One region of the Lysinibacillus sp. FSL W7-1291 genome, then DNA from elsewhere that is predicted to be linked to it. Evidence: riboswitches for the same ligand, from Rfam matches in the RefSeq annotation. Region 1 holds a riboswitch; the other holds the start of a gene.
The links. Region 1 has a riboswitch for lysine ahead of NST76_RS15690 (aspartate kinase). Riboswitches for the same ligand answer to the same signal wherever they lie in the genome.

Region 2: another riboswitch for lysine. It lies ahead of NST76_RS01320 (amino acid permease); the one in region 1 lies ahead of NST76_RS15690 (aspartate kinase).

The regions. Positions count from the first base shown of each region.
Region 1 is NZ_CP151994.1:3,236,088-3,241,831, reverse strand. It holds gene NST76_RS15705 (amino acid permease) at 1-1,175, shown strand, start outside; gene trxA (thioredoxin) at 1,297-1,608, shown strand; gene uvrC (excinuclease ABC subunit UvrC) at 1,733-3,523, shown strand; lysine riboswitch at 3,633-3,811, shown strand; gene NST76_RS15690 (aspartate kinase) at 3,925-5,151, shown strand; gene NST76_RS15685 (YslB family protein) at 5,247-5,681, opposite strand.
Region 2 is NZ_CP151994.1:272,548-278,291, forward strand. It holds gene NST76_RS01305 (nitric oxide synthase oxygenase) at 1-315, shown strand, start outside; gene NST76_RS01310 (hypothetical protein) at 341-871, shown strand; gene NST76_RS01315 (MFS transporter) at 938-2,146, opposite strand; lysine riboswitch at 2,323-2,499, shown strand; gene NST76_RS01320 (amino acid permease) at 2,582-4,045, shown strand; gene NST76_RS01325 (Nramp family divalent metal transporter) at 4,264-5,553, opposite strand.

The sequences.
Region 1 (5,744 bases):
TCATGCAAGGTCTAGCAGAAATGGCTGTTCGAAATAAAGACGCAAGAACGTTCAGAGATTTAGTTCAATCAGTGTTGGGAAAATACCCTGCTTATTTCCTAGATTGGATCTATTGGAAAATGTGGGTTTTAAATATTGCAGCAGAATCTGTCGTCGCCGCTATTTTTATTCAATATTGGTTGCCAGAATATCCAATTTGGATACTTGCCCTGTCTGTTTCTGTGTTAGTGACAGCCATTAATTTATTATCGGTGAAAATATTTGCGGAAACAGAATACTGGCTAGCATTGATCAAAATTACCGTTATTATTGTCTTTATTATAGCAGGACTTATTTTATTACTTGCTACGTTTGGAAACCATAGCGCCGTTGGTTTTTCTAACTTAACTGAGCACGGTGGTTTTTTCCCTAACGGATCTATGGGATTAATTGCTGCTATGTTAGTTGTTATTTATTCTTATGGTGGTACAGAAATCATTGGGATTACATTAGCAGAAACGAAAAATCCTGAGAAAGTAGTGCCAAAAGCGGTTCGTAGTACATTAGTACGTATTGTTACATTCTATTTACTGCCTTTCTTTATTATCGTAAGCTTGATTCCATGGAATGAAGTAAACGGAGTTCCTGAAAGTCCTTTTGTAATGGTGTTCAAAATGATTGGCATTCCAGGCGCAGATCACATTATGAATGCTGTTGTGATACTTGCCATTATTTCTTCCATGAATTCAGGGCTTTATGGCTCATCCCGTGTACTATATACACAAGCTGTAGACGGACGGGTTCCTAAAATATTTGCCCACTTATCTAAAAGAAAAGTGCCAGTATATGCTATTTTAATGTGTACATTAGCGATGTATTTAGGAGTTATTCTATCTTTATATGTTGGCAGCAAGACTTTTGATTTTCTAATGGGATCACTTGGCTATACCGTGTTATTTATTTGGTTAATTATTGCGATTGCCCATTTGAAATCCCGTAAAAAACAAGCAGAACATACAAGTGCCTATGAAGTAAAATGGTTCCCGTATACAACATGGATTGCCATTATGGCGTTAAGTGCGATTTTAATTGGGATTATTTTTACAACATCTATTATCGTGACAAGCATTACGTTAGGCATTTATCTTTTTATAACATTCACCTATGTATGGAAAGGTCGTTATCAAGCCAATTAATGGTCTTTATAGTTTTTTTCGACACAGTTTTTCATAAAAAATACATTGCAGGCAGATTGTTCGCTCAAGTGAATTTATCCATGCTATACTACAATCATAGTAAGTTTAAGGAGGATTTCAAATGGCAATTGTACATGCAACAGATGCTACGTTCCAGGACGATATTAAAGAAGGGTTAGTACTTGTAGACTTTTGGGCTGCTTGGTGCGGACCTTGTAAAATGATTGGGCCAGTTCTTGAAGAAATGGACGCTGCAGGAAGTGCGGCTAAAATTGTAAAAGTTGATGTAGACAATAACCAAGGTACTGCAGCTCAGTATCAAATTATGTCAATTCCGTCTTTACTATTATTTAAAGATGGAGAATTAGTTGACAAAACTGTAGGCTTCCAACCGAAAGAAGCTTTAGAAGCATTTATCGCAAAACATGCGTAATTAATGAAGTTCACAAAAGCCGGACCATCAATAGATGTGTTCGGCTTTTTTTCGTTATATAATAAAGGTAATATCTATCATATTCAATTGAGAGGGATTTTTACGTAGGGGGGGCAGGTAGGTAATGAACGATTTAATCAAGCGTAAACTAGATATTTTACCGGATCAGCCTGGCTGCTATTTGATGAAGGATCGTCAAGGGACAATCATTTATGTGGGCAAAGCGAAAATACTGAAAAACCGTGTACGTTCTTATTTTACGGGAACACATGAAGGCAAAACACAAAGGCTTGTCGGTGAAATAGAAGATTTTGAGTATATCGTGACATCATCTAATATTGAAGCACTTATTTTAGAGCTGAATCTCATTAAATTACATGATCCAAAATACAATGTCATGCTAACAGATGATAAGACATATCCATATTTAAAAATTACGAATGAAAAACATCCACGTCTTATTACGACACGTAAGGTAAAAAAGGATAAGGCTAAATATTTTGGTCCTTACCCCAATGCTTATGCGGCAAGTGAAACGAAAAAGCTGTTGGATCGATTGTATCCATTGCGCAAATGTGTCCAATTGCCTTCCAAAGTTTGCTTGTATTATCATATGGGGCAATGTTTAGCACCTTGTGTAAAAGAAATTAATGGTCAGGTTTATCAAGAGATGATTGAGGATATGACGAAGTTTCTAAATGGTGGTGTCGAGGCAGTCAAAAAAGAGCTTGAAGTTAAAATGCTTGCAGCTGCTGAAAACTTAGAATTTGAGCGAGCGAAGGAGTTTCGCGATCAGATTGCACATATTGATACGGTCATGCAGAAACAAAAAATAGTATCAAGTGATACAACGAACCGCGATGTATTTGGCTATGCCGTCGAAAAAGGCTGGATGTGTGTGCAAGTTTTCTTTGTTCGCCAAGGAAAGCTGATTGAGCGTGATGTCTCGGTTTTCCCAATTTATCAAGATGCTGAGGAAGAGTTTTTAACATTTGTTGGCCGCTTTTATGAAAAACCAGAGCATATTAAGCCGAAAGAAATTTTTATTCCACAAGCAATTGATGCAGCCATCTTAACGGAGTTATTAGAGCTTAAAGTTCTTACACCAAAAAGAGGTCAAAAGAGGGAATTGGTTGAATTAGCAACTAAAAATGCTGAGATTGCTGTGGCAGCTAAATTCCAGCTAATTGAACGGCAGGAAGAACGGACAATTGGTGCTTGTGAGGCACTTGGTGAAGCAATAGGTATTTCAACGCCATTACGAATTGAGGCATTTGACAATAGTCATATGCATGGCACGGATGCTGTATCGGCTATGGTTGTCTTCATTGATGGAAAGCCTGCGAAAAAGGAATATCGTAAATACAAAACGCGTACGGCTGCAAAGCATGATGATTACGGTGCGATGCAAGAGGTTATACGTCGGCGATATTCGCGTGTCTTAAAGGAAGGCTTGCCATTGCCAGATTTGGTCTTAATTGATGGTGGCAAGGGGCAAATGGAAGTCGCCCGTGAAGTACTAGAAGATGAGCTTGGACTTGTTATACCGATTGCAGGTTTAGCAAAAGATGATAAGCATAATACGTCGCAGCTATTGTTTGGTGATCCACCAGAAGTAATTGCCTTAAAGCGTACTAGTGATGGCTTTTATTTATTACAACGAATTCAGGACGAAGTTCACCGCTTTGCTATTACCTTCTTGCGCCAACAGCATGAGAAGCATGCCATTCAATCGGTGTTAGACCATATTGAAGGTGTGGGGCCAAAACGCAAGCAGCAGTTGCTCAAACATTTTGGTTCAGTTAAGAAAATTCGAGAGGCGAGCGAGCTAGCTTTGCAGGAGGCAGGAATACCTGCTAATTTAGCGAGCCAAATTTATAGCTATTTTCAGCAAGAGTCATTGTCAAAGGAATAGACATGTGCTAAGGTTGTAAATAACATTGTTCGTCAATGTGATGAATAGCGAACTGGTGTGGCTAGCATGTTGACGCCAGCGTTAAACCAATTGAATACATTCACTTTATGGTGATGATAGAGGTGCAAGATTCAAGAGTAACACAATGGAGGATGAACAAGTCCAGAGATCGTGTGTGAAAGGGGAGCTTGCCGAAGTATAGCATTGTTGTTTCCTTTGTTGTACTGGTTTTACATTTAAGAAATGTAAGATTGTCGATTCTAAAAGTTTCGGAGAGCTATCACACATGCACAAGTTACGATCATTGTACATGTTATAGGCAGCTTTCACGTTATGTGGAGGCTGCCTTTTAGTTTTCTAGAAGCAGGTGAAATATATGACTGGAAAGGAGAACGCAAGAAATGGCTAAAATAGTGATGAAGTTTGGAGGGGCTGCACTAGCTTCTACTGAACAAATCCAAGAGGCAGCAAGGAAGGCGATTGCTGAAAAGGACAGAGGCTTCAATGTAGTCGTGGTCGTTGCAGCAATGGGACACACAACGAAAGATGTGCAAACGATGGTACATCAACTAACGGACGAAGTGCCCAAACGAGAATTAGCTGCAGTCGTGTCTACGGGCTCTCAATTATCCAGCGCTTTATTTGCCATCGCATTACAGGAAGCGGGCTATGAGGCAGTGTCCTTAACTGGATGGCAAGCAGGTATACATACAGATTGTAAGTATCGTCATGCACGTATCGACTATATCGATGACAGTCGTATTGAAGAACATCTTGTACAGGGACAAATTGTAGTGATTGCTGGAGAACAGGGTATTGATGAGGAACAAAATATTACTACACTTGGCAAAGGCGGAGCTGAAACAACAGCTATAGCACTCGCGGTAGCATTGGAAGCAGAGCGAACTGATATGTACACAAATGTTGACGGTGTTTATACAGCAGATCCACGCTATGTCAGCAAAGCTCAAAAGCTGCAGGAAATCTCCTATGATGAAATGCTGGAGTTATCTAATTTAGGATCACATGTTATTCATCCTCGTGCAGTGGAGTTAGCAAAAAAATTTCAAATGCCCGTTATTATACGCTCTAGCTTAGTAGAGTCAGTAGGTACTTTATTGAAGGAGGAAGTGGAAATGGAGAAAAATTTAGTCGTCCGTGGTGTAGCCTTTGAGTCAGATATTATCCGTTTAACAGTGGGGTATGATGCGTATGCCGATGGTGCATTGGCAGATATGTTTACAATCCTTGCAGAAAACCGCATTAATGTAGATATTATTGTACAGGCAATCATTGATGGCTTAAAACCAACTGTGTCTTTTTCCATTTTAAAAGAAGAATTTGCGGAAACATTGCGTGTTCTAGAAGATAGTAAATTGTCACTTGGCTTTAGTTTTGCTGACTTTGAAATAGGGTTGGCGAAGGTTTCTATCATTGGCTCAGGTATGGCCTCTAATCCAGGTGTGGCTGCTCGCATGTTTGATCGATTACGTCGTGAAGATATTCCTATAAAAATGGTTAGTACGTCTGAAATAAAAGTGTCTGTTGTTGTACCACAGGATGATATGATTCGTGCAGCAAATGCCTTGCATGATGAATTCAATTTAGAGCAAGCACTTTATATATAATAATAGAAGAAACAGTATTTTATGTAATAGTCCGAAATTAAAGGAAGAAAAAAGAAGGATTGTCATCCCGTTGAATAGGGAGACAATCCTTTTCATCATTCAGTAGGGATGGTATTCATAATACGTTCCTTGACATCCCATTTGACTGTAAACATGACATAGTGCTGCTTTTCTCGCTTTTCATCATAGCATTCTGTAAGGTAGCCTTTAGCTAATTGAATTTGCTCTGCTATAAATCCTGCTTCCAGTCTAAAGCTTCGTTGTTTGATTTGCAATATTTCAGGGTCATTTGTCAATTGGAAAATGCGACCATCCTTTGATTCCTTCATGAGCTCTAGTGTACCCCAGCAGGCATCTGCGAAAAATGCGATAAGTTCGTCTTGACTTTTGCATGGGAACTTGCGAGCAAGCTCTTTACCTGCCCAATAAAGGACATCATTCTCATGTTTACCAAGGATAGAAGATAGAATATGATCGCGAATGAGCTCATAACCAAATGATGAAATTGTAGGAGATGGAGTGTTTAACATTGTTATCCTTCTTTCTTAGAATTTTCTTAAAATTCAACAGTAATAAAGTAATGATAGATTTTT
Region 2 (5,744 bases), 1.6 Mb from region 1:
CCAGCTATTGCGGGGGTTTTTAATCTTGATACAACCAAGCAAGCTTCACTTTGGCGTGATCGTGCATTAGTGGAGCTTAATATTGCTGTCCTTCATTCTTTCAAAGAACAAGGCGTGAGCATTGTCGATCATCATACAGCTGCTCAGCAGTTTAAATTGTTTGAAGAAGCAGAGGAATCAGCAGGACGAGACGTTACAGGCAACTGGACATGGCTAATCCCACCACTTTCGCCCGCAACGACTCATATTTTCCATAAGCCGTATGTCAATATTTATCATACACCCAATTATTTTTATCAAAAACCATGCTATTAACTGATTGTGGAGAGGACGAAACGCTATGTTGAATGAGCAAATTCCGAGTATCCCGTGGTTACAATTGACGACACCTTATGGAAGAGGAACGGCTATCCCTCAGCTGATTGAACAGGAGCAATATATAGAGCTAGCTGAGTTAGTGGAGCATCAAGGTACACTATGGCAGGTCACACCATGGGCTTTGCTTGTCCTTCTAAAAAAGCTTGCTAGCAAAAATACGGGGGATGTCTCTGTACAAGAAGTAGAGCTTTATTTAGCTGTGGCACATGCAATTTCTGAAGATTATCTAGACCCATCCTATTCAGTTCAAACTATGCAGGAGCTGTTAGATGTCAAATATTTATGGATGGATCACGAAGAGAATGATGAGCTGGAATGGGAGGAGGAAACGCCAAAGGGTTATGAGCAGAAAGCTTTTGTAAGCTATTATTATTTTAGTTATATACTCTTACAAGAGGCTGTTCCTATTTTTGCAGCAGTTATAGCTCACAACAAAGAAACAGCGGACCGTCTTACTGAACTGCTAACCTTACTACAGCAATTGGACAAATAAAACGTCTATACCTATATAGAAGTAAAGCAGATGGGAAATATGAGCAGTTATCCCATCTGCTTTATTTTAATGGACATATTCGTCTTTAGAAGCTCTCATTGAGCAAAAGAAAAGAATGGTCGCCACAGCTACAAAGAGCCAACCAGCAATATTCCAGCCACCAAATAAATCATGTAAGTAGCCAAAAAGAATAGGGCCAATGGCGGCAAATAAATAACCTAATGATTGTGCAAAGCCTGATAAATCTGCTGCTTCAAATGCCGTGCGTGTACGAAGTGTAAAGAACATCATCGCTAAGGCAAATGAAGAACCTCCTGCTAAACCTAAAAGAATCATCCACAGTACCCCAAGACTTGTCCACTCCATGACAACTCCAGTAAAGCCTATTAAATAGAAGAATGTAAACATCACTACAAGAGGTCTTTGAGAAGCCATTTTACTTGCAATGATAGGCACAGCCAATGCCATTGGTACTTGTGAAAATTGCATGATAGAAAACATCCAACCAGCTTTGTCAGGAGCCAATCCCTGGGCGATGTAGATTTCGGGAATCCAAGCAGCAGTCGTATAAAATAATAAAGACTGTAATCCCATTGCACCTGTGACAGCCCAAGTAACAGGTGACTTCCATAAGGGTGTACTCGTCATTTTAGAGGTAGTGGCTGGCTCAGGTTTATTTGATTTCAATTGAGGTATCCAAATTAAAATCGTTACGACCACTAGTACAAGTGCAATGGACAGCGCTCCTTGCCAGCCAAATGATGAATTGGCTATAGGATAGCTAATACCTGCGCCAAGCCCAGCCGTTAAGTTCATCGACATAGTGAAAAATGCCATTAATAAACCAACATGGTATGGAAATTTTAATTTTAATAATCCTGGAATCAGCACATTTCCAAATGATATGGCTATGCCGATGAGTACAGTACCAAATACAAGTAACCCCGTTGTACCAAGGGAACGTAGAACAATCCCCAAGGCTAATAAAATAGTGGATAAAAATAGTGTTAGCTCAAGCCCTAGTTTGCGTGCTACAACGGGCGCAAATGGTGAGATGGTAGCAAAAGCGAGCAATGGAATCGTTGTTAGAAAGCCTGCAAGTACATTAGAAATACCAAGATCGTCACGGATAAATGATATAATAGGGCCAACAACAGTTAGTGGCATTCTTAATGTAGAGGCTATAAAGATAACTCCGAAGACTAAAAGTAAGGTTGTTCCCCTCCAGCTAATTTTTTTACTCGGAAAACTAGCGGAATGATCATTTGTAGTCAAAATAAATCCCCCTGTTCGTAACCGTTCTAATTGAACTACTATAACACTTTAACAAACTAATAAAAATAGTAGAAGATTCACAAAATACAGAACATTTATTGTTATATTGAAATGTCAAAGGTCTTATGCTAATATAATAAGCATCATAAATTTAATAATTATATGCCTCATGTTTGTATTGAGGTAGAGGTCGCGATATTTATAAGTATGCTAATGGAAATGACAAGCATTGATGAGATTAGCTGAAAGGGAATATTGCCGAAGTGTGAGGGGACTTGAAAACCTCATGCTGGGGCTGTCTCCGAAAGGAACAGAACTGTCACGTTTGCACAACGTGTTGAGCTATCATTTAGGAAAAACTGAGGATTAACTTAGCCATCACAGTGTATATGTGATGGCATTTTTTTGCCTCGTAAATAGGAAGGAAGCTATATCGTGAGTGAAATAAAAGTAAATCAGCTCGGACATAAAGCGCCAAAGCTGAAAAAAGAATTGAAAAGCCGTCATATCACAATGATTTCTTTAGGCGGTACAATTGGTACGGGACTATTTTTAGCCAGTGGTGGTGCCATTGCACAAGCTGGACCTGGTGGTGCATTGCTTGCCTACGCCCTAATCGGTATTATGGTGTACTTTTTAATGACAAGCTTAGGGGAAATGGCTGCCTATATGCCATCATCCGGTTCATTTAGTACGTATGCAACAAAATTTGTAGATCCAGCACTAGGCTTTGCATTAGGCTGGAACTATTGGTATAACTGGGCAATCACTATTGCAGCAGAAATTGCGGCAGTATCCTTAATTATGAAATATTGGTTCCCTGATAGTTCATCAGCCCTTTGGACAGTATTATTTATTGCTGTTGTACTGTCATTTAATTTACTTTCTGTAAAGAGCTATGGAGAAAGTGAATATTGGTTTGCGATGATTAAAGTAGTGACAGTCATTGTTTTTATTATTATCAGTTTATTAATGATTTTTGGTATTTTAGGTGGACAGGCACCTGTAGGCTTTACTAATTTCTTTATTAGTGATGGACCATTTCACGGTGGCTTCCTAGCTACATTTGGAATTTTCCTAGCAGCCGGATTTTCATTCCAAGGAACAGAGTTACTTGGGATTACAGCAGGTGAAACAGACGATCCAGGAAAAAATATTCCAAAGGCTGTTAAATCCGTATTCTGGCGTATTCTTTTGTTTTATATTTTAGCAATTGGTGCAATCGGAATGTTGATTCCATTTACAGATGAACGCTTATTATCAGAAGATATCGCAGTATCACCGTTTACATTAGTGTTTGACCGCTTAGGTATTGCCTTTGCAGCTTCGTTAATGAATGCCATTATTTTAACGGCTATGCTGTCAGCTGGAAATTCAGGGCTTTATGCATCATCACGTATGCTATGGCAATTAGCAGTGGATGGACATGCGCCTAAGTTCTTCACAAAGCTAAGTCGTCGAGGAATACCAATTTATGCGTTGATGGCAACATTAGCTGTAGGTTGCTTAGCTTTTTTAGCGTCTTTCTTTGGTGATGGCGTTGTTTATATTTGGCTGTTAAACGCCTCTGGTATGTCTGGTTTTATTGCATGGCTCGGCATTGCCTTTAGTCATTATCGCTTCCGTCGTGCATTTGAGGCACAGGGCCTAGATCCAAAGCTATTACCTTATAGAGCAAAATTGTACCCGTTTGGACCACTATTTGCCTTTACTGTTTGTATGATTGTGGTCATTGGGCAAAATTACACGGCCTTTACGGGAGACCAAATTGATTGGTATGGGATATTAGTTTCTTATGTTGGAATCCCACTATTTTTACTGTTATGGTTTGGCTACAAAATCAAGCACAAAACAAAAATGCTTTCACTTCAAGAATGTGATTTAAAAGTGGAAGATTAAATAGTAGGGCTGTTCTGTAAACTAATGAATGATTGGTTTATGGGACAGCTTTTTATGTCTTAATCGTCGTTAAAAATATCAAAAATAATATCATATATAGAGTAATATTAGTATTTACTAACTAGCCATTCGAAAGTCGATGTCTAATCAAATAAAAAACAGGTACCCATTCTTGAACTGCCCCGTAATAGTTAGAAATCAAACTTTTACGGGGCAGTTCATCTCGAGTACCTGATTTTTATTATCCAAATATTGTTTCCCACAGTAAGTAAATATTCAATGTCACAACGATAACAACAACAAACCAACCTAAAAACGTTGTAATACGGTGATTGACTAAACTGCCCATGATGTTTCGTTTGCTTGTAAACATCACAAGAGGGACAAGAGCAAATGCAAATACCGAAAGATAAAACGACCTGACTTAGAACGAGCGCATAGGTTGCATTCACGCCTGATGCAATAATGACTAGAGGCGGCACCATAGTAATCGCTCTACGTAAATAAAGTGGTATTTTTCTTTGAATGAATCCTTGCATGACTACATCACCTGCTAACGTCCCGACAGAGGAGCTAGCTAGCCCGGCAATAAGTAAACCAAGACCAAATGAAATAGCAGCCATGGGGCCGAGCGCATCTTTTAAGCCATTGTAGGCAACATCTAAATCTTCTACAACCACGCCTTGTGTGTGGAAGACTGCTGCAGCAATGATCAGCATGCTCATATTAATCGCTCCGGCAATAATCATAGCGATGATAATATCGATAAATTCAAAACGGAAAATACGTTTTTTTTCATTTTCATTCCGACCAACAATACGATTTTGCGTTAACGATGAATGTAAGTAAATAGCATGAGGCATGACAGTTGCTCCTAAAATACCTGTTGCTAATAATAGTGAATCTACACCTTCAAACTGTGGCGTGAACATGCCAATCGCTACATCGCCCCATTCTGGCTGTGCTAAAAATGTTTGGAAGGCAAATGCTAAGACAACAATTAACACCATGCCCGAAATACCGGCTTCAAAGGCTCTAAATCCTCTTCTTTGAAGTTCTAAAATAGCAAATGAACCAACTGCCGTAATTAATGCTGCGGGCAGCATAGGGATATTGAAGAGCAAGTAAAGCCCTAATGCTGCACCAATAAATTCAGCGAGATCTGTAGCAATGATGACCAATTCAGCCTGTATCCATAAAAAGATGGATGTTTTTTTAGAAAAATGCTCGCGTGCTACTTCAGGCAAGTTTTTACCTGTCGCAATTCCAAGCTTGGCAGATAAGGATTGAATTAACACGGCCATTAAATTAGAAAAGGCTATAACCCAAAGTAGCAGGTAGCCATATTGAGAGCCTGCTGTAATATTTGTAGCAAAATTACCAGGATCGATATAGGCGACGGCTGCAATAAATGCAGGTCCTAAAAATGGTAAAAAGCGTCGCCAACCTTTTATATCTCCATCTAAAACCGCCTCGGCAGACGATTTTGTGACTCGTTTGTAAACCATATTGTTCCCTCGTTTCAAAAAGTATCATTAACGAAATAAAGTTTCCTATAGGAAAATAAGATATTAGTATTCTAACGCTAGGAATCAAAAAAGTGAAGTGGTTTGCTTTAAGTTTCTATAAGTATGTGCCATTCTCATCATTTTCTAATTAGACTTTCACCACCAGCATCGTTTACGATGAAAAGAAAAGA